One region of the Pseudomonas sp. SZ40 genome, then DNA from elsewhere that is predicted to be linked to it. Evidence: riboswitches for the same ligand, from Rfam matches in the RefSeq annotation. Region 1 holds a riboswitch; each other region holds the start of a gene.

Region 1 (5,459 bases):
GAATGCCTCACTCGCCTGCGCACTCAGGCCGACCTGCTGCAGTGCCTGGGCTACCAGTGCGGTGTCCTCGGCGCTGTCGCCGGCGAACAGCCCCTGGTGCGGCGTGCGCCCCATGGCGACCACATCGGTGACGCTGAGGCCGAACTCCTGGGGAAACTCCTGCAGCACCACGGCAATGCGTTGCGCACTCCAGCGCGGGCTCTGCCGCCAGAGGTTCTCACCGTCGAGATGCAGGCTGCCGCTCGCCGGCTCGCTGGAGCGGTAGGCGCAGCGCAACAGGCTGGTCTTGCCACTGCCATTGGGGCCGATGAGGCCGACGAACTCGCCCTCGCCGATATGCAGATCGATGTCCTGCAACAGCCAGCGTGGCGCAGCGCGCCGACTCTCGACGGCCCATGACAGCTTTTCGATACGTAGCGTCGACATGCCAGACTCCTTCTTGTGGGCGCACCGGGATGGCCCGGTGCGCCAGCGTTTAGAAGCTGTAGTCAGCGGTAACGAAGAACGAACGCGGTTGGCCCAAGTACCATTGTTCGCCATCACTGCTGCTGGTGGTGGCGTACTGGCGGTCGAACAGGTTGTTCAACTCCAGCCCCAGGCGTACCTCCGGCAATACCTGCCAGGCGACGTTGGCATCTACCACGGTATACCCAGGAATCTCCACGGTATTGGCCGTATCGGCATAGCGCGTATCGACATAGCGGGCGCCGATACCGGCCTCCACCTGTTCGTTCAACGCCTTGCTCAACCAGAGGTTGGCGGTACGGCGCGGCACATCGGTCGGGCGATTGCCACTGCGGTCACCACCGGCTTCGGTGAAGTCGTCGTACTCGGCACGCACCAGTGCGGCGTTGGCAGAGACCTGCCAGCCCTGCCCCAGCGCCAGCTCCAGCGTGGCTTCCAGACCATCGGAAGATTGCTGGCCGATCTGCTCGGTCGGTGCCGCTGGCGTGGCACGGCTGAGCAGCTTCTCCTTGACGATGTGATAGGCGGCCAGTGTCCACTCGCCACGTCCCTCCCAGAATGCGTGCTTGAGGCCGAACTCGGTCTGGCGCGCCTCGCTCAGGTCGAACTGCTGCTGGGTCGGGCTCAGCGTGAGCAGGTTGCTCACGCCCTCGGTGCTGGTGGCGTACTGCCCATAGAGCGACAGTTCCGGGGTCAGTTCGAAGACCAGCCCGGCGCGCCAGTTATCGCCGCTCAAGCTGCGATCGACACGCGAGTCATCGTCTAACGCGGTGCGATCGATATGCACCTGATCACGGCGCACGCCGGTGACCAGAGACAGGCGCTCGGTGAGCTGGGTACGGTTCTCGGCGAACAACGAGAACTGCCTGGCCTGGTTGAGCTCCCGCGGCCGGTAGCGATCATTGCTCAGATACGAGCCGCCGTCGGACTGTGCCAGCGGTACGACATCGCCAAGGCTGTTGTCGAAATCGTGATGGCGGGCGAAACGGATGCGGTTGTAATCGACACCCACGACGCTGCGGCTGTCGAGCCCGAACAGCGGATGGTCGAGGGTGAAGCTCTGGCGATCACCCACCTGTTCCTGAGTGTGCTTGATGCGCCAGAAATCGCCACGCTCGACCAGATCACCCGGCTGCCAGCGATAGGCCTCGGCATTGCGCCAGTAGCGCTGGGTCTTGATGTAGTAGAGCTGGTTGCTGGCACTGAGGGTGTCGCTGATCTGCCAGTCGGTGACCAGACGGGTGATCTGGTCGTGGTACTGAATATCGGCGTCCCCGACGTTGTAGTTGCGCTCACGCAGGCTCTCGCGAAAACGGCCATCGACCAGCGGCGTGCCCAGGTAGCGCATCGGCTGCTGATCGGCATGATCGTGGGACAGGGTGAAGCTCAGGTCGTCACTGGCGTCCCAGCGCAACGCCGCGCTGAGCGCCAGGCTCTCGGAATCGCCACGGTCGACCCAGCCGTTGCTGGCCTGCTGGTTGAGGCTGAAACGGTAACTCAAGGCGTCGTTCAGCGAGCCACCGCTGTCCAGCGCAGCCTGGCGACGATCATCGCTGCCATACCCCAAGCGCAGTTGATTGCGGACCTCACCCGTGAAGGGCTTCTTCGGGATGACGTTGATCACCGCACCGGTCGCGCCCTCGCCATAGAGCACCGAAGCCGGGCCACGCAGCACGTCGAGACGCTCCACCGACCAGGTATCGACCGGAAAAGTCACGGTGCCAGCGCCGATGTACTGGCGGGTACCGTCGTACAGCTGCATGGTCGAGGCATGCCCGGAAAAACCGCGAGCCGACAGCGCGGTGCCACCGTTGCCGGGCGTACCGATCGTGGTGATGCCCGGTGTGCGGGTCACGGCGTCCTGTACGGTGAGGTTATTGCGGCCACGCACTTGCGCACCGCTGAGGCTGCTGGTGCTTGCCGGCGTTTTCAGTGGGGTGAGCCCCAGGCGCGAACCGGAGGTGGTTGGCGTGTGCAGATCAGGCGGCTGCGACGACTCGTCGGCTGTGCCGGTGATCGCCGTCGACGGCAAGGCCAAGGGCTCGTCCGACTCGGCGGCCTGCACGGGCATGGCGAACAGCACGCAGGGCACCAGGCCCACGCGCAGGGATTTGCCCGACAGGGCATAGAACAGAGAAGATCGGGACATGTCGTTCCACTCGAAACAGGAATGAATGAATCCCGGAGGGAACAACGCATAGGGAATCGCAGGCGTACGAAGCCCACGGAAACCGGCCTGCGCCCGCCCACCGCGGGTTTGCCAAACTGAAGTTTCGGGCCGGTCTCCGGGCTCGCGAGGGTCATGAAGCATTCACCTTCCCATGCCGTGGCACAGTGGTCATTCGAATGCTTCGCTCGCATACCGTTGCGGGGGCAGCGCCGGACTGATCATGTTCATGACGAACCGGCTTCCCGTTTCACCCCATGCACGGCGGCATGGGACACCTGAAACTGGCGCGCATCTGACCATCCAAGCGTCGAGCCGTCAATCATCGCCATGCAGTTGCCGCGATCCGTGCACCAAAGCATCGCCTGCTGGGATAACATCGCCCGACTCGGGTTGGCCAGGAAACACAGGATGCAGCGAGACGATGATCGAGCGACCGGCAGGCGCTCCTCTAGTGCCCCAAGCAAGCCGCCGACGCTGGCGGATGTGGCCAAGGTCGCCGGGGTTTCGCCGATCACCGTGTCGCGCACGCTCAACCAGCCGGAGATCGTCCGCCCCGAACTGCGCGAAAAGGTCTTTCGAGCCGTACACAAGACCGGCTACGTACCGGCCATGCTCACCGGCGTGGCCGAACAGCGCAGTCGGCTGATTTCCCTGCTGGTGCCCACGGTTGCCAACTCGATCTTCTCGGACACGGTGCAGGCACTGATCGACACCCTCACCGAAGCCGGCCACGAGACGCTGATCGGCCTGACCAACTACAGCGCCGAACGCGAAGAGCAGTTGCTCGACGCCATCCTGCGGCGCCGTCCCGATGGCATCGTGCTGACCGGCACCCTGCACACCAAGGCCAGCCGCACACGCCTGTCGCGTTCGGGCATTCCCATCGTCGAGTCCTGGGATCTCGCGCCGCGGCCGCTGGACATGCTGGTGGGTTTCTCCCACGAGGCGGTCGGAGTGGCCACCGCGCGCTACCTGACGGGCAAGGGCTATCGACGTTTCGCCGTGGTGACCCTGGATGACCCCCGCGGCCACCGCCGCTGCGAAAGCCTGATCGGCGAACTGGCGAGCCAGGGCATTGCCGAGGTGCCTCGCGTGGTGTTGCCGCCACCGGCCACGGTGAACCTGGGGCGCGAAGGCCTGCAGCGCCTGCTGGCCGGTGGCGAGCGCCCCGATGTGGTGGTGTGCAGTTCCGATACCCTGGCCCACGGCATACTCGAGGAAGCCACCGAACGGGGCATTCGCGTGCCGCAGGATCTGGCCGTGATGGGCTTTGGTGATCTGAGCAGCGCCGCTCACCTGCACCCCGCCCTCTCCACCGTGTGCATCAACGGCGCGGACATCGGCGTGCAGGCCGCCCGCGCGCTGGTGCAACGCCTCGATCACCCCCATGAAGAGCCGGTGAAAGTACGCATCGATACCGGCTTTAGCATTGTTGAACGGCAAAGTGCGTGAGAGTCGACTCACATATCCAGCCCCTAATTCACTCGGCTTTGGCTGTTTAGTGGCGAAAGCGGACCTTCGATTTGGTGGGCTAAAGCCCACCCTACAGCCGCGCATCTAACCGTAGGGTGGGCCGGGCGGCGATCCGCTTTAGCCCACCAATTGGCCCCCGACTACGAACGGCTGCTTTCGCCTTGAAGCAGCCCTGAAGCTCTGCCCATTCCCTTGAATGATTACCTAATCAGCTTAACGTCCGGATTCACGTCAGTGATTTGAAGCACCTGGCGGCACCAACAAAAACGTCAAGCGAGGTAATCAATGTGAGCGAACAACCCCTTTCCCAAGGCTGTGCAGACCAGGATCAGATCGCCTGGATTCGTATCGCTTCAGTTTTCCTGCCCCTGGCCAACCCGATCAGCGACGCCAAGGTGCTGACCGGACGGCAAAAGCCGATGACCGAGATCGCCATGCTGTTCGTGGAGATCGAAAGCAAGGATGGCCATCGCGGCCTTGGCTTCAGTTATTCGAAACGCGCGGGCGGCCCCGGCCAGTTCGCCCATGCCCAAGAAATCGCCCCGGCACTGATCGGCGAAAACCCCAGCGATATCCAGAAGCTCTGGACCAAGCTGTGCTGGGCCGGCGCTTCGGTCGGCCGCAGCGGTCTGTCGACCCAGGCCATCGGGGCCTTCGACGTCGCCCTGTGGGACATGAAGGCCAAGCGTGCCGGTCTGTCTCTGGCACGCCTGCTGGGCGCTCAGCGCGACTCGGTGCGCTGCTACAACACCTCCGGCGGCTTCCTGCACACGCCCCTCGACCAGTTGATGAAGAACACCGACCTGAGCCGTGAAAAAGGCATCGGTGGCATCAAGCTCAAGGTCGGCCAACCCAACTCGGCCATCGATATCGAGCGCGTGAGCACCGTACGCCGCCACCTGGGCGACGACTTCCCGCTGATGGTCGACGCCAACCAGCAATGGGATCGCCCGACCGCCCAACGCATGTGTCGCCAGTTCGAAGCCTACAACCTGGTGTGGATCGAAGAGCCGCTGGACTGCTATGACGCCGAAGGCCACGCGGCCCTGGCGGCGGCTTTCGATACGCCGATCGCCACCGGAGAGATGCTCACCAGCGTCGCCGAGCACGCCGAGTTCATCAAGACCCGTGGCGCCGACTACCTGATGCCGGACGCGCCTCGAGTTGGCGGTATCAGCCCATTCCTGAAAATCGCCTCGATGGCCGAACAGGCGGGCTTGATGCTGGCCCCGCATTTCGCCATGGAGCTGCACGTGCACCTTGCCGCGACCTACCCCACCGAGCCCTGGGTCGAGCACTTCGAATGGCTGGAGCCGCTGTTCAACGAGCGCCTGGAAACCCGCGACGGACG
Region 2 (5,459 bases), on a different contig from region 1:
AACTGCAGCAACCCGGGCTCGTCAGCCTTGTGGTCGCTGCTGGCCAGGGCCGTCAGCTCGGCAGTGCTCGAGCCATGCTCGGCCAGCGTATCGTCGAGCAAGGCCAGCAGCTCGCTCAGCGAACACCCGCGCCGGCAACCCAGGCCGGCGACGAGGGTCGAGCGCTCGTTCATTCTGCGTGTCGAGTGCGGCCATGGAACCAGGCGGCAGCCAGCCCCAGAGCAGCCCAGAACGCAGCGTTGGTGAGCAGCGAGGCAAGGATGAATTCGTGCTCCAGCGCTTCGGGTGCCAGGCTTTCATGCACCTCAGGCTGCGGTGCGCCGATCACATGGGGCAGCGCCAGAATCACCAGGCCAAGTATGCGCAGCAGCCAGTTGTTGCCAAATGCCAGCAGCGCCAGCCCGGCCGCGGTCGAAGCTGCGGTACCGATCCACCAGTACTGGCGCAGCAGCAATTCGGCCGCAGCGGTACCTGGCAGCTCCGGCGGCAAGCCGCTCGAGGGCGCCAGCACGAAGGTGGCGAAACCGGCCAGGCCCCAGAGCAGGCCCTGCCAGGTTCTCTCGGGGGCGCGCAGGGTGAACAGGCCGGCGAGCATCAGCGCGAAGCCCACACCTACCACCAGGTTGCTCAAGCCTGTGGATAACAGCCGTTGCCAGCCATCTTCCGGTGCCCATGCTTCACCGTCATGGCTGTGAGCGCCAGCGGCGCCATGATCGTGAGCAGCGCTTGCGGTGTCGTGGTTGTGTTCGATGCTGGCCGCGGGCTCGGCGACTTCGAACGTCTCGGCATGCAGGATCAGCGGGGTTATCCACAGGCTCTGCAGCACGGTCAGCACGATGGCAGCGAGCAGGCCGGCGAAGCCTGCGGTCTGGGCGATGCGCTTGATCATCCTGGCGTCCTCAGTGGCACGGGAACGCGGCGCTATGCCGGGTATCGTGGGCCGCATTGTGCAAGGCTTCGACGTGGGAGAAGCCGGCGAAGAAGATCAGCACGGCGCCCAGCGCGCAGCTGCCAACGGCAAGCAGAATACGCTGTGACAGGGGAAGTGCAGGTGCGCTGGAGTGCGAGATGGCGCTGCTGGACATGGTCGTGAACCTTCACTATGAGGTGAACGGCACAGCAGGGACGCAGCGAGCCCGCCCGCATAACGGGCAGTTATCGGCGCGTGCCCGCCCACCGCGGGTTGCCAAACAGAGGATTCAGGCCGGTCTCCGGGCTCACGATGATCACTGGGCAGTGATGAGGATCGGCCTTCCCATGCTTTCGCACAGTGGCCACGACGATCCTGACATTCGCTTACCGTTGCGGGGGCAGCGCCGGACTCTAACCGGCTTCCCGTTTCACCTCACGCACGGCGGCGTGAGACACCTGAAACAACCGCGCAAGAACACCACGAAGCGGCAAGTGCGTCAATATGTTGCAGATTCAGGCTCTGTGGACGTTTCAGCACGACCGCGCTGAAACGTCCACGGACCCTAGCGATTGACCGTGTCGCAGGCTCTGCGTAGCCTTGTGCTCTTCGAGGTTCTCCATCGATAGGTATGGAGCTAAGAGGGAACACGGCAAGCCGTGGCTGCCCCCGCAACTGTAAGCAGCGAGCGCATCGCCAATCGCCACTGGGAAACCGGGAAGGCCGGCTACGCGCCATGACCTGTGAGCCAGGAGACCTGCCTCGATAACGCTTTCGACAACCGGGCGGGGTGATCCGGTGATGCCTTCGCCAGCCTCGGCTGGCGCCTGCCATCCTATTGCCCGCTCGCCGTTCATTCAGACGCAGGGCCAATCATGAAAACGCTCGCCAAACTACCCGTCACCATCGTCACCGGCTTCCTCGGTGCTGGTAAGACCACCTTGCTGCGGCACATGCTTGAAAACGCCGAGGGCCGTCGCATTGCGGTGATCGTCAACGAGTTCGGCGAACTGGGTATCGACGGTGAGATCCTCAAGCAATGCACCATCGGCTGCACCGAGGAAGAAGCCAACGGTCGGGTTTTCGAACTGGCCAACGGCTGTCTGTGCTGCACCGTGCAGGAAGAGTTCTTCCCGGTGATGCGCGAACTGGTGGAGCGTCGCGGCGACCTCGACCATATCCTGATCGAAACCAGCGGCCTGGCCCTGCCCAAGCCACTGGTCCAGGCCTTCAACTGGCCGGAAATCCGCAACGCCTGCACCGTCGATGCGGTGATCACCGTGGTCGACAGCCCGGCGGTGGCTGCCGGCACCTTCGCTGCCTTCCCCGATCAGGTCGATGCCCAGCGCAAGCTCGACCCCAACCTCGATCATGAGTCGCCCCTGCACGAACTGTTCGCCGACCAACTGGCGAGCGCCGATCTGGTGATCCTCAACAAGGCCGATCTGCTCGATGCCGAGACCCTGGCAGCGGTGCGCGCCGAAGTCGGCGAAGAGCTGCCGCCAGCGGTCAAGGTGGTGGAGGCCCATGGCGGTTCGTTGCCGCTCAATGTGCTGCTGGGCCTGAACAGCGAGACCGAGTTGCACATTGAAGGCCGCAAGACTCACCACGACAATGAAGACGAAGACCACGATCACGACGAGTTCGACTCGTTCCACGTGGAACTACCGGAAGCCGATGAAGCCCGCCTGCTGGCCGCGCTGAAGGATGTGGTCGGCAAACATGGCATCCTGCGCATCAAGGGCTTCGTCGCCGTGCCGAACAAACCCATGCGTCTGCTTCTGCAAGGGGTCGGCCTGCGTTTCGACAAGCATTTCGACCGCGCCTGGAAGGCCGATGAAGCGCGGGTTACCCGCCTGATCGTGATCGGCCAGGAGCTCGACCACACGGCCATCGCGGCTGAGCTGAAAGCGGCGCTGGTATAACCATGATCGCCCGCAAGCGGGCTCCTGCGGTTCGCGTAGGAGCCCGCTTGCGGGCGATGCCTTAGGCGAGAATATGCACCTCCTGCGCACCCAGCCCGGCCAGTCGCTGCCGGCCGACAGCATCGCCGACCTCGGCCAGACCCCCGCCGAGCTGGTGGTGCTGTGCACCGGTGATTCGCACCTGTCGCTGCTGGCCGAGGTCGCCCGTCATCTGCCCGAGGATTACCCCAGCCTGCGCCTGGCCAGCCCGGCGCAGCTGAGTAACAACGCCTCGGTGGACTTCTACGTCGAGAAGGTCCTGCAGCATGCCAAGGTCATTCTGATTTCCGTGCACGGCGGTGTCAGTTACTGGCGCTATGGCATCCAGCGGCTGGTGGAGCTGGCGGGGCAGGGCAAGACGCTGATTCTGGTGCCTGGCGACGACAGCCCCGATCCGGAATTGACCGGCTTGGGCAATGTCGCCGGCGAAGACGCCGAGCGGCTCTGGCAATACCTTCGTCAGGGTGGTGTGGATAACGCGCGGCAGTTTTTCCATTGCATCGCTGATCGCTATCTTGGCCGGCGTTACGGCAGCCAGCCTCCCCGAGCGCTACCGCGGGTCGGCCTGTATCACCCGCACCTGGGCAATGCGTCGCTGCAGGATTGGCGTGCCAGCTGGCAGCCGGATGCGCCCGTTGCCGCGCTGCTGTTCTACCGCACCCATGTGCAGGCCGCCAACACCGCCTTCGTCGACACCTTCTGCCAGCGGCTGCAGGCCCAGGGCCTCAATCCATTGCCCATCGCCGTGGCCAGCCTCAAGGAGGCTGCCTGCCTGGCGCAGGTCGAGGATTGGCTGGACGAAGCTGGCGTGAGCGTGATCCTCAACACCACCGGTTTCGCACAATCCAACCCGGAGTCGCCCCAGGCGCGGCCGTTCCGCCGTGATGTGCCGGTGCTGCAGGCGCTTTGCGCGCTGGACAGCGAAGAGCAGTGGCAAGGTAACGCTCAAGGCCTTGGCCCCCGTGACCTGGCCATGCATATCGCGCTGCCGGAGCTGGACGGCCGACTGATCACCCGGCCGATCAGTTTCAAGGGCCTGGCCTGGCGCAGCGAGCGTAGCCAGAGCGATGTGGTCTGCTACCGCGCGCACCTGCCTGGCATGGATTTCGTCGCCGAACTGGCGCGGCGCTGGTGTGAGTTGCAGCGCACGCCTGCTGCGCACAAGCGTGTTGCCCTGGTGCTGGCCAACTACCCAACCCGCGACGGGCGCATCGGCAACGGTGTCGGCCTGGACACCCCGGCGGCGGCCCTGAATATCCTCCAGGCCTTGCAGCAGCGGGGGTACCCGGTAGAGGCCTTGCCGGACAGCGGCACCGCGCTGATCCATCAGTTGCTCGGTGGCGTGACCAACGATCTCGACAACCTCGACCTGCGGCCCTGTGCGCAAAGCCTGGCCCTGGACGCCTACCAGCAGTTCTTCGCAGCCTTGCCCGAGGCCAATCGCCAGGCGGTGCTGGAGCGTTGGGGCGCACCGGAAAACGACCCGATGTTCCGCGAGGGTCGGCTGATGATCGCCGGCCTGCGTTTCGGTCTGACCTTCGTCGGCATCCAGCCGGCGCGGGGTTATCAGGTGGATGCGGCGGCGGTTTATCACGACCCCGATCTGGTGCCACCGCATGGCTACCTGGCCTTTTATTGCTGGATGCGCCAGGTGTTCGCTGCCCAGGCGGTGATCCATGTCGGCAAGCACGGCAACCTGGAGTGGCTGCCGGGCAAGAGCGTCGGCCTGTCCGAAAGCTGCTGGCCGACGGCGATCCTCGGTGCCCTGCCGAACATCTACCCCTTCATCGTCAACGATCCTGGCGAAGGTGCCCAGGCCAAGCGCCGCACACAGGCGGTGATCATCGACCACCTGATGCCGCCGTTGACCCGCGCCGAGAGTTACGGTCCGCTGCGCGATCTGGAGCGTCTGGCCGATGAGTACTACGACGCCAGCCAGCTCGATCTGCGCCGCGCCGGTGAGCTGCGCGGCGAGATTCTGCAGAAGGTCCGCGAGGCCAGCCTCGATCGTGAGCTGGGCTTGCAGCTCAATGACGACCCCGCCAGCTGGTTGCCGCAGCTCGACGCCTACCTGTGCGACCTCAAGGAGTCGCAGATTCGCGATGGCCTGCATGTGTTCGGCGAATCACCGGCCGGCACGCTGCGCCGCGACACCCTGCTGGCCCTGCTGCGCATCCCTCGCGGCGATGGCCAGGGCGGCAATGCCAGCCTGCTGCGTGCCCTGGCCCATGACCTGGCGCTGGACTTCGACCCCCTCGATTGCGACATGGCCGCGCCGTGGACGGGCCCGCGCCCGAAAATTTTGGCTGATCTGAGCGATGAGCCCTGGCGCACTCTGGGCGATACCCGGGAGCGCCTGGAGCTGCTGGGGTTACGGCTGATCGAGGGTGAGCGGTCCGCTGGCCCGAGCAGTGACGCAGTGCTGCACACCCTGCGCAGCCATATCGCGCCGCTGCTGGACGCCTGTGGCGATGCCGAAATGCATGGCCTGCTCGATGCCCTCGATGGCCGCTTCGTGCCCTCCGGCCCGAGCGGCGCGCCGAGTCGTGGGCGGCTCGACGTACTGCCCACCGGGCGCAATTTCT
Region 3 (5,459 bases), on a different contig from region 1:
CCTCTCGCACTTACGATGGTTCTCGCCGCCTGCGCTAACCATGCTCCACAATCCCAGATCGATGCCCCGGCCCAGGCTTCTCTGCCTGCCAGGCCAGTGGTTGCAGCGCCTGTTCTGGATCGCAACGATGTCGTCGAAGACGATGCGGTTGCCGACTTCGCCGACCACGCACCTTACGAGCTGCCACAACTGGCGGACAGCGTCCTCGAAAAAGGCCTCTCGCTGATCGGCACCCGTTACCGTTTCGGTGGCAATTCGGTGAAAACCGGTTTCGACTGCAGTGGTTTCATCGGCTATCTGTTCCGTGAAGAGCTGGGCATGGAACTGCCGCGTTCGACGCGTGAAATGATCAACATCGACGCTCCGCTGGTCGAGCGCAAGGCCCTGGAGCCGGGTGATTTGGTGTTCTTCAGCACCAACGGTCGCGGTCGTGTCAGCCATGCCGGCATCTATCTGGGCGATGATCAGTTCATCCATTCCTCCAGCAGCCGCAGCGGTGGGGTGCGTATCGACAGCCTGGACGATCGCTACTGGAAGCGCACGTTCATCGAGGCCAAGCGCGTCCTGGCTCTGGCGCCGACCGAGCACCTGGCGTCCCAGCACTGAGGCCTGAATGCCCGATCTGTCCGGATCGGGCAACATCTTGATAGTTTTCAAGCGACTGCAGCATAAAGCTAAAGCTTGCACTGCAGTTGTGAACGGGGCAGAGTAGGGCGCATTCAGGCTCCAGGATCGTCCGTCCATGACTGCCACCATCCGCATCGCCTTCCTGCTGCTCGCTGCACTGCTCAGTGCATGTTCCAGTCGCGCCCCCGTACCCGCTCCGCAGCCTGTGGTGATCGCGCCCGCTCCTGGCAATTATCAGGGCGGCGCCGACGACGTGCTGTTCCGTGCCCTGGGGCTCGTCGGTACGCCATACCGCTACGGCGGCAACACACCGGCCAGTGGTTTCGACTGCAGTGGGCTGATCGGCTATGTGTACCGTGATGCCGCAGGCATCCAGTTGCCTCGCTCCACCCGGGAGCTGATCAGCATGCGCGCCCCAGTGGTTGGCCGCGACGCCCTGCGCAGTGGCGATCTGGTGTTCTTCGCCACCAACGGTGGCCGGCAGGTCAGTCATGCCGGTATCTACGTCGGCGAAGGGCGCTTCGTGCATGCACCTTCTTCGGGCGGCACCGTGCGTCTGGACAGTCTCGGCAACAGCTATTGGCAGCGCACCTATATCGAAGCGAAGCGGGTGTTTCCGGTCGAGCTGGCCAGCCATCCCTGAGCGCCAGGCCAGCGTCCGCTGCAGCTCGGCCATGCTCCTTTGAGACCGCCCTGGGACCCTGCGTGGGTCTGGCTCGCCTGCCAGGGAGGCGGATTCTGAGTCTTCGATTGACGCTGAGGCGGCCAATCCTTACCCTTCGCGGCTTGCTTCAGGTGTCCCCGGTTTCGGCCGGGGGTGAAACTGGGAAGTCGGTGCGCCGCTGTTTCAACAGGCAGGCAAGGCCGACGCTGCCCCCGCAACGGTAAACGAGTCCAACCACGCTTCTCGCCACTGTATCGTCGATACGGGAAGGTCGCGTCGGTGTCCGCATTCTGCTGAGTGCGGTGCTCGCAAGCCCGGAGACCGGCCTGTCGCTTTTCCAGGTTTGCGCGGTGGGCGCGGCCGGTGCGCGGCCGACCCGGTCAGCTCCTGCCTGCTCCTGTGTGATTCCTTCATCGTCTGGCCTGAACCCGGTTTCCTGCCCGACCGTTTCACTGGCGTGTGCCGCGCGGCCTCGCGCAAAGGAGATCCCATGACCCCATCCCCAAGCCGAGAATCAGCAGAGCGCGACGCGCGGCACAACGCCCGCATGGCGCGCAAGAAAGCCCTGATGGACGAAAAGATCGCCCAGGCTCAGGACGAGTACGGCCTGCTGCTGGTGCACAGCGGCAATGGCAAGGGCAAGAGCAGCTCGGCCTTTGGCATGGTCGCCCGCGCGCTGGGGCATGGTCTCAAGGTCGGCGTGGTGCAGTTCATCAAGGGCGGCATGGCCACCGGTGAGGAGCACTTTTTCCGCCGCTTTCCCGATGAAGTCAGCTACCACGTGATGGGCGAGGGCTACACTTGGGACACCCAGGATCGTCAGCGGGACATCGAGAAGGCCGTTCAGGCCTGGGAGGTCGCCCGGCAACTGCTGAACGACCCGCAGATCGCTCTGGTGGTACTGGACGAGCTGAACATCGCCCTCAAGCACGGTTACCTGGACGTGGATGTGGTGCTGCGTGACATCGAGTCGCGCCCCGAGCTGCAGCACGTAGTGGCTACCGGCCGTGGCGCGCCACCGGCGCTGCTAGAGGCCGCGGATACCGTTACCGAAATGACGCTCGTGAAGCATGCCTTCAAGTCCGGCGTGAAAGCACAGAAAGGCGTGGAGTTTTGAGCGTTACAGCGTCTGTATCCGATGCGGGTGAGCGCGCGTCGCGCCACTGTCCGGCACTGTTGATCGCTGCGCCGGCCTCGGGGCAGGGCAAGACCACCGTCACTGCGGCCCTGGCACGCCTGCACACCCGGCAGGGCAAGCGGGTGCGGGTGTTCAAGTGCGGGCCTGACTTTCTCGATCCTATGATCCTCTCCCGTGCCAGCGGCCACCCGGTTTATCAGCTGGATCTGTGGATGGTTGGCGAGGCCGAGAGCCGCCGCCTGCTGTGGGAAGCCGCTGGCGAGGCGGACCTGATCCTCATCGAAGGTGTGATGGGGCTGTTCGACGGCTCGCCATCCGCAGCCGACCTGGCCCGCCGCTTCGGGGTTCCGGTGCTGGGGGTGATCGATGGCTCCGCCATGGCGCAGACCTTCGGGGCACTGGCCGTCGGCCTGGCCAGCTATCAGCCGGATCTGCCGTTCTCCGGTGTGCTCGGCAATCGCGTCAATCCCGGGCGCCATAACGATCTGATCCGCGACAGCCTGCCAGCCTCGATCCGCTGGTACGGCTCTTTGCCGCGTAGCGCCGCGATCGAATTGCCGAGCCGCCACCTGGGCCTGGTGCAGGCCGCCGAGCTCGCCGACCTCGATGTGCGTCTGGATACCGCTGCCGATGCTCTGGCACAGACCGCAACGGTTACCCTGCCGCCACCAGTGACCTTCGCTGCGCCGTCGATTGCAGCGCCATTGCCGCTGCTGGAGGGCGTGCGCATCGGCGTGGCCCGCGACGCATCCTTCGCGTTCACCTATCAGGCCAATCTCGATCTGCTGGAGCGAATGGGCGCGGCCCTGACGTTCTTCAGTCCGCTGGCAGATCAGAGCCTGCCCGAGGTGGACAGCCTTTATCTGCCCGGCGGCTACCCGGAGCTGCATCTGCAGGCGCTGGCCACCAACCGTTCGATGATCGAGGCCATCACCGCCCATCAGCGAGCTGGCAAGCCGATTCTCGCCGAGTGCGGTGGCATGCTCTACCTGCTCGACACACTGAGCGACGCGGCAGGCGAACGGGCGGAGCTGGCCGGCTTGGTGCCTGGCCATGCCCAGATGCAGAAGCGCCTGGTCGCCCTCGCGCTGCAGGCGGTCACGTTGCCCGAAGGGCTGTTGCGCGGTCACAGCTATCATCATTCGCGGCTCGAATCCGAGCTGCAGCCGCTGGCTCGCGGCGAGTGCCCCAATGACAAGCCGGTCAGCGAGGCGGTGTTTCGTCTCGGCCGGCTCACCGCGTCCTATATCCACTTTTACCTGCCATCCGATCCTGCGGCCGCAGCGGCATTGTTCAGGCCATGAGCGACCACGCCTTCAGCGCCGAGGAGCGTGCCGCTGTCTACCGGGCCATTTCCGAGCGCCGCGATATGCGTCATTTCAGTGGTGGCGAGGTGGCGCCTGAACTGCTCGCCAAGCTGCTCGAAGCTGCGCACCAGGCGCCCAGTGTGGGTCTGATGCAGCCCTGGCGCTTCATTCGCATCACTCGACCAGCACTGCGTGAAGACATCTATCAGTTGGTCGAAGCCGAGCGCCGGCTGACCGCCGAGGCATTGGGCGAACGCTCCGACGCGTTCATGCGCCTCAAGGTCGAGGGCGTTCGTGAGTGCGCCGAGTTGCTGGTCGCGGCGCTGATGGACGGCCGTGACGCTCATGTCTTCGGCCGGCGCACCCTGCCAGAAATGGATATGGCGTCATTGTCCTGCGCCATTCAGAATCTCTGGCTCGCCGCCAGGGCCGAGGGGCTGGGCATGGGCTGGGTGTCGCTGTTCGATCCTCTCGCACTGGCCGAGCTGCTGGGCATGCCAGCCGGCAGCAAGCCGGTGGCGGTGCTGTGCCTGGGGCCGGTGCAGGCGTTCTACCCGGTACCGATGCTGGCCCAGGAGGGCTGGGCCGAAGTGCGACCATTGAGTGAATTGCTGTTTCAGGATCGCTGGGCATCACATGACGGGGAGCCACATGAATAGCGCAGTGTGTTTATGAGCCTGATCCTCAGTGCTGCCGTGGGCGTGGCGCTGGATGCCGCGCTTGGTGAACCGAGGCGTTGGCACCCGCTGGTGGGTTTCGGCAAGCTGGCCAATCGTCTGGAGCAGCGCTTCAACCCGTCCGGAGGCGGCTGGCGTAGCCACGGCGTGACGGCCTGGTGCCTCGCGGTATTGCCGCTCACGCTGCTAACCGTGCTGCTGGTGCAGGTGCCCTGGATCGGCTGGCTGGTGCAGATCATCGCCCTGTATGCGGCCCTCGGCTTGCGCAGCCTCGATCAGCATGCCCAGCCGGTGGCTCAGGCCCTGCGCCTTGGCGATCTGGCCCTGGCCCGCCAAAGGGTCGGCTATATGGTCAGCCGCCGCACCGATGACCTGGACGCCACCGGTGTGGCCCGTGCCGGTACTGAGTCGGTGCTGGAAAACGGCAGTGACGCGGTATTCGCCGCGCTGTTCTGGTTTCTCGTGGCTGGCGCGCCGGGTGTGGTGCTGTACCGCCTGAGCAATACCCTGGATGCCATGTGGGGCTACCGCAACGAACGTTTCGAGCGCTTCGGCTGGGCCGCCGCGAAGATCGACGACCTGCTCAACTACGTGCCGGCGCGCCTGGTCGCGCTGACATACGCGCTGCTCGGGCGCTCCACCACGGCAGTGCGCTGCTGGCAGCGCCAGGCGCCGCAGTGGGACAGCCCCAATGCCGGACCGGTGATGGCCGCTGGTGCCGGTGCGCTGGGTGTCAGCCTCGGCGGTGCTGCCGTCTATCATGGCCAAGTGCACCAGCGGCCCGAGCTGGGCGAGGGCCCGCAGCCCCGGGCACGAGACATCGAGCGGGCGATGAATCTGGTCTGGGGGGGCGTCTCGTTGTGGCTGTTGCTCATGCTGATCGTGGGGGTGTGCGTTGCTTGAACATGGCGGACGTTTGCGGCGAGCGGCCCAGCAATACGGCATTCCCCTGAGCGACTGGCTGGACCTGTCAACCGGCGTGGCGCCTTATGGGCTACCCCTACCGGCGATTCCGGAGCAGGCCTGGGTGCGTCTGCCCGAGCAGG
Region 4 (5,459 bases), on a different contig from region 1:
GTCCAGGCTGAACGGCCCTCGGGCGCCGATCACTTCGGCGCGGGGCATGGGAGGCTGGCTCTGCAGGCAGCGCACCGTCCAGTGCTGGTGGGCGGGAATCTCGTGCAGATGCTCCAGTGGCTCGCGGCCAAGGGTGAACAGCGGGCGCTGAAAGTCGCCAAGCGCGGCGATCAGGCTGGGCCAGTCGAACACCTCGCGCCAGTCATCCTCGGACGAGGCCTGCCAGCCCGGACGACGCAGCGCCCAGCAGGCGATCCCGGCCTGTCGCGCGGCCTGGGCGGCGTTGTGGCTGATCTGCGCGGCGTAGGGATGGGTGGCGTCGACCAGCAGGTCGATACCCTGCTCGCGGATGAAGGCAGCCAGACCATCGGCCCCGCCAAAACCGCCGACGCGCACCTGGCAAGCGAGGTCATCCGGCACCTTGCCCAACCCGGCCAGGCTGTAGACATGCGCCGGGCCGAGGCGCCGGGCGAGGTTCAGCGCTTCGCCGATCCCGCCCAGTAGCAGGATGCGGCTCATAACGGCTTGCTGACCTGCAGCAGGGTGATCGGCAACGCGGCGCGCCAGGTGTCGAAACCGCCGAGCGGGCGCGCCTGGGCCACTTCGATACGGGTCAGCTCGCCGCCCTTTTCGCCACGAAAGGCGATCAACGCCGCCTCGCTCTGCAGGGTCACGGCGTTGGCCACCAGCCGACCGCCGGGCTTGAGCGCGCGCCAGCAGCTTTGCAGCACGCCGGGCGCAGTCACCCCGCCGCCGATGAAGATGGCGTCTGGCGCCGCCAGCCCGGCCAGCGCCTCGGGTGCACGCCCGGCCACCAGTTGCAGGCCCGGCACGCCAAGGGCATCGCGGTTGTGGGCGATATGGCCCTGGCGGCCTTCGTCGGCCTCGATGGCGATGGCCCGACAAGCGGGGTGGGTACGCAGCCACTCGATGCCGATGGAGCCGCAGCCGGCTCCCACGTCCCAGAGCAGTTCGCCGGGCAGCGGCGCCAAGCGCGCCAGGGTGATGGCGCGCACGTCGCGTTTGGTGAGTTGCCCGTCGTGGCGATAGGCATCGTCCGGCAGGCCCGGCGTGAGCGGCAGGCGCATGGCGTCATCACCGGCCACGCAGTCGATCGCCACCAGATTCAGATCAGCGGAGCGAGCCAGCGACCAGCCATCAGCCAGGCCATCGATACGCCGCTCGCGCTCACCGCCCAGGTGTTCGAAGACGCTCAGCCGACTGGGGCCGAAACCACGCTCGCGCAACAATCCGGCGATGGCCGCCGGGCTCTCGCCATCGTTGCTCAGGACCAGCAGGCGCACGCCGGGATGGATCTGCGTATTGAGCGCCGCCAGCGGGCGGCCCACCAGCGACACCAGAGGCGTGCTCTGCAACGGCCAGCCCAGGCGAGCCGCCGCCAGCGAGCAGGAAGAAGGCGCCGGCAGAATGTGCAGTTCCTCGCTCGGCAGCTCACGGGCCAGGCTGGCACCGACACCAAAGAACATCGGGTCACCGCTGGCCAGCACGCAAACCGGCGTGCCGCGGCGCTCGAATACCGGGGCCAGGGAAAACGGCTTCGGCCAGGGCAGGCGTGTGGCACGGATACAGTGCGGCAACAGTGCCAGTTGGCGCTCGCTACCGAACACCTGCTCGGCGGCCAGCAACGCATGCCGCGCCGCCTTGCCGAGGCCGGGGTAGCCGTCTTCGCCAATGCCCACGACGGTCAGCCAGGGTGTCATGCGTTTTTCCTCATCCTAGAAACAGCCATAAGCTGCAAGCCTCAAGCGACAAGCCAACGAGTCGTCAGCAACCTGTTTCCGGCTTGGCGCTTGCCGCTGATCCACACGGCTTTTCATCCGGGTGGGCAAAGCGGGCATAATAGCGCCTTCGTCGGTGTCCGTCGGCTGCGTGGTACGTAGGCGCGGGCCTAAGAGGGAACACGATATAAAACGTGTTCAATATCTAGCGAGCTAGAGCCATGCAAGGCAGAAAGGGGCGAGAAAGCGGAGTTTACGACTGTAAATGAGCATTTCGAGTCGCTTTCTAACGCAGCAGGGCCGACGCGCAGCAGATATTGAGCAGGTTTTCAGCCGTGGCTGCCCCCGCAACTGTAGCAGCGAGCGCCTGTGCCAATCGCCACTGGGAAACCGGGAAGGCCGGCCACGCGCCATGACCTGCGAGCCAGGAGACCTGCCGACGGATTCAGTCGCATGTGCCCACACCGGGCGGGGTGTCCCGGTGATAGAAGCTCGTCCTTCTCTGGCCTATCCTCGAACGGATGCCCATGTGACCCGACCCCGGTGATCCGTTGAAACAGGCTTTTTGCATTCCATCCCCTGCTGTTCGCCCCTCGGCCTGTCCGGGGTTGCTGCGTATCGTGCAGGCGAAGGACGGCGGCATCTGCCGGATCAAGCTGGCCTGCGGGCGCCTCGATGCCACCGGAGCTGAGCGCATCGCCAGGGCCGCACAACGCCATGCAGGCGGCGTGATCGAAGCCACCAACCGCGCCAACCTGCAGATCCGCGGCATCCACGCCGGCAGTGAAGACGCGTTGATCGGCGAGTTGCTGGCCGCCGGCCTCGGCCCGCGCTCACCCGCTGCCGACGATGTGCGCAACCTGATGGTCAGCCCGGCCGCAGGCGTGGATCCGCAAGCGCTTGTGGATATCTCGCCACTGGCCATGCAGTTGCTGGCGACGCTGGAAAACACAGCGCATCTGCATGCCCTGTCGCCGAAGTTCGCCCTGCTGCTCGACGGCGGCGAACGCCTCGCGATGCTCGAACACCACCACGATATATGGCTCAGCGCGCTGCCGCTGAACGGCGGTATCGGCTATGCATTCGGGCTGGCCGGCTGCCCGCCCTTCGCAGAAGAAGATGCAGCCGCGTTGGCTGTCGTGCCGCAAGCCTCTGCTCACGAACTGATCATCGCCTTGCTCGACCTGTTCCTGGAGCTGGCCACGCCAGAGCAGACGCGCATGCGGCATCTGCTGGAAAACCATTCTCCTGCCGATCTGCTGCAGCGTCTGCAGATACGGTTGGGAGATGTGCTGCTGCCTGCAGGCAACTGGCGCCGCACCCCGGCGCAAGACAATGCCCATCTCGGTATCCATGAGCAGCGTCAGCCGGGTCTCGTGCATATCGGCGCCGCCGCTGTGCTCGGTCGGTTGGATGCCGAACAGTTACTCGGCCTGGCAGATCTCGCCCGCCGTTACGGTGATGGCAGCCTGCGCCTGACGCCCTGGCAAAGCGTATTGCTGACCAATATCCCCGAGACGGCTGCCGATGCAGTCATGCACAGCCTGCACGCACTCGGCCTGCTGACCGATGCCAGCGCGCCGCTGACCCGTATCATCGCCTGCACCGGCGCCAGCGGCTGTGCCAAAGGCCAGGCCGACACCAAGGCCGATGCCCTGCGCCTGGCCGACCGGCTACCCGCTGGCAGCGAGCAGCCGGGCATTCACCTCACGGGATGCAGCCGCTCCTGCGCCGCCGCCCATCGCACACCTTTCACCTTATTGGCCGTGGCCGAGGGTCGTTACGACTTGTTCGCCCGCCAACCGCTCGGCACCGGCTTCGGCCAATTGCTGGGCCACCACCTGACACCTGACGACGCCGCCGAATTGCTGGCCTCGCTCACCGCTACCCGGAGTTTCACCCGATGACCGATTACATCCGCGATGGTCAGGAGATCTATCGCCATTCCTTCTCCATCATCCGCGCCGAGGCCGACCTGAGCGCCATTCCGGCGGATCTCGAGAAGCTCGCGGTGCGGGTCATCCACGCCTGCGGCATGGTCGATGTGGTGCAGGATCTACGCTTCTGCGCGGGTGCCGGTGCGGCCGGCCGCCAGGCCCTCGCCAATGGCGCGGCGATTCTCTGCGATGCGCGCATGGTTGCCGAAGGGGTGACGCGCACGCGCCTGCAGGCCGGCAATCCGGTGATCTGCACCCTCAACGATGCGGGTGTACCGGAGCTGGCCAAGAAGCTCGGCAACACCCGCTCGGCGGTGGCCCTGGAGCATTGGCGCGAGCATCTCGAAGGCTCGGTGGTGGTGATCGGCAACGCCCCCACCGCGCTGTTCTATCTGCTCGACATGCTCGCTGCAGGCGCCCCCAAACCAGCGCTGATTCTCGGCTTCCCGGTGGGCTTCGTGGGCGCTGCTGAGTCCAAGGACCTGCTCGCCAGCACCTTCGCCGAGCATCGCGTGCCCTACGTGATCGTGCAGGGCCGTCGGGGCGGTAGCGCCATGGCCGCCGCCGCGGTCAACGCCCTGGCCACGGAGGTCGAATGATGACCGGCATGGACCGCCCCGGCAAAGGCCGCCTGCTGGGCCTGGGCGTTGGCCCGGGCGACCCCGAGCTGATCACCCTCAAGGCCCTGCGCCTGCTCAAGTCGTCACCCGTGGTCGGCTACTTCGTGGCCAAGGCCAAGGCCAATATCGGCCAGGGTGGCAACGCCTTCGGCATCATCGAAGGTCACCTGGACGACAGTCAGCAGCGCCTGCCACTGGTCTACCCGGTGACCACCGAAAAGCTCGAGCCGCCGCTGTCTTACGAGGACGTGATCAGCGACTTCTACGACACCTGCGCCGCCCAGGTCGCCGAGCACCTCGACGCGGGCCGCGACGTGGCGGTGATCTGCGAGGGCGACCCGTTCTTCTACGGCTCCTACATGTACCTGCATGACCGCCTGGCCGAGCGCTACGAGGCCCACGTGATCCCCGGCGTGTGCTCGATGCTCGGTAGCGCGGCGGTGCTCGGCGTTCCCCTGGTGTACCGCAACCAGAGCCTGTCGGTGCTTTCCGGCGTGCTGCCCGAAGACGAGCTGCGCGAGCGCCTGCGCGATGCCGAAGCCGCCGTGGTGATGAAGCTGGGCCGCAACTTCGAGAAGGTCCGCCGGGTGCTGCAGGACCTCGGCCTGCACGACCGTGCTCACTACGTGGAGCGGGCGACCATGGCCAACCAGCGCATCGTGCCGCTGGATGAAGTCGAACCGATGGCCTCGCCGTATTTTTCGATGATCGTGGTGCCCGGTGAGAAATGGCGGGGTTGAACCGAAACAGCTGTCTCGCAATAGGCACCTTTTCCGTAGGAGCCAGCTTGCTGGCGATATCGATGGCCAAATCGATAGTTGTGTTGCGGTTCGGATCGCTTCGCCGGCAAGCCAGCTCCTACATGATTGCAGCGAACTCGCCTGCCTGTTCCTGACAGTGGATAAACCATGACCTCTTCACCCGCCATCGTCATCCTCGGCCCCTCTGCGCTGGCCACTGCGCGACGCATGCAGACACTTTATCCACAGGCCGTGATCCATGGTCTGCGCGGGCGGGTCGAGGCCGACCAGGCCTACGAAGACTTCGGCGACACCCTGCGCAGCCTGTATCGCAGCGGCACGCCGATCATCGCCCTGTGCGCCGCCGGTATCGTCATTCGCAGCCTGGCACCGCTGCTCGCCAGCAAGGGCGCCGAGCCACCG

What was found. Region 1 has a riboswitch for cobalamin ahead of ACT9T4_RS14360 (TonB-dependent receptor). Riboswitches for the same ligand answer to the same signal wherever they lie in the genome.
Region 2: another riboswitch for cobalamin. It lies ahead of ACT9T4_RS07675 (CbtB domain-containing protein); the one in region 1 lies ahead of ACT9T4_RS14360 (TonB-dependent receptor).
Region 3: another riboswitch for cobalamin. It lies ahead of cobO (cob(I)yrinic acid a,c-diamide adenosyltransferase); the one in region 1 lies ahead of ACT9T4_RS14360 (TonB-dependent receptor).
Region 4: another riboswitch for cobalamin. It lies ahead of cobG (precorrin-3B synthase); the one in region 1 lies ahead of ACT9T4_RS14360 (TonB-dependent receptor).

The regions. Positions count from the first base shown of each region.
Region 1 covers NZ_JBQWIF010000016.1:34,965-40,423, forward strand. The annotation lists gene ACT9T4_RS14355 (ABC transporter ATP-binding protein) at 1-426, opposite strand, end outside; gene ACT9T4_RS14360 (TonB-dependent receptor) at 476-2,614, opposite strand; cobalamin riboswitch at 2,725-2,929, opposite strand; gene ACT9T4_RS14365 (LacI family DNA-binding transcriptional regulator) at 3,044-4,087, shown strand; gene ACT9T4_RS14370 (L-talarate/galactarate dehydratase) at 4,396-5,459, shown strand, end outside.
Region 2 covers NZ_JBQWIF010000006.1:131,287-136,745, reverse strand. The annotation lists gene ACT9T4_RS07685 (cobalamin biosynthesis protein) at 1-173, opposite strand, end outside; gene ACT9T4_RS07680 (CbtA family protein) at 170-889, opposite strand; gene ACT9T4_RS07675 (CbtB domain-containing protein) at 900-1,085, opposite strand; cobalamin riboswitch at 1,186-1,387, opposite strand; cobalamin riboswitch at 1,506-1,689, shown strand; gene cobW (cobalamin biosynthesis protein CobW) at 1,786-2,835, shown strand; gene cobN (cobaltochelatase subunit CobN) at 2,909-5,459, shown strand, end outside.
Region 3 covers NZ_JBQWIF010000030.1:39,187-44,645, reverse strand. The annotation lists gene ACT9T4_RS20325 (C40 family peptidase) at 1-606, shown strand, start outside; gene ACT9T4_RS20320 (C40 family peptidase) at 743-1,270, shown strand; cobalamin riboswitch at 1,404-1,635, shown strand; gene cobO (cob(I)yrinic acid a,c-diamide adenosyltransferase) at 1,782-2,408, shown strand; gene ACT9T4_RS20310 (cobyrinic acid a,c-diamide synthase CobB) at 2,405-3,733, shown strand; gene bluB (5,6-dimethylbenzimidazole synthase) at 3,730-4,395, shown strand; gene cbiB (adenosylcobinamide-phosphate synthase CbiB) at 4,408-5,316, shown strand; gene cobD (threonine-phosphate decarboxylase CobD) at 5,309-5,459, shown strand, end outside.
Region 4 covers NZ_JBQWIF010000025.1:16,709-22,167, reverse strand. The annotation lists gene ACT9T4_RS18455 (cobalt-precorrin-6A reductase) at 1-519, opposite strand, end outside; gene cbiE (precorrin-6y C5,15-methyltransferase (decarboxylating) subunit CbiE) at 516-1,721, opposite strand; cobalamin riboswitch at 1,857-2,194, shown strand; gene cobG (precorrin-3B synthase) at 2,291-3,646, shown strand; gene ACT9T4_RS18440 (precorrin-8X methylmutase) at 3,643-4,275, shown strand; gene ACT9T4_RS18435 (precorrin-2 C(20)-methyltransferase) at 4,284-5,036, shown strand; gene cobJ (precorrin-3B C(17)-methyltransferase) at 5,205-5,459, shown strand, end outside.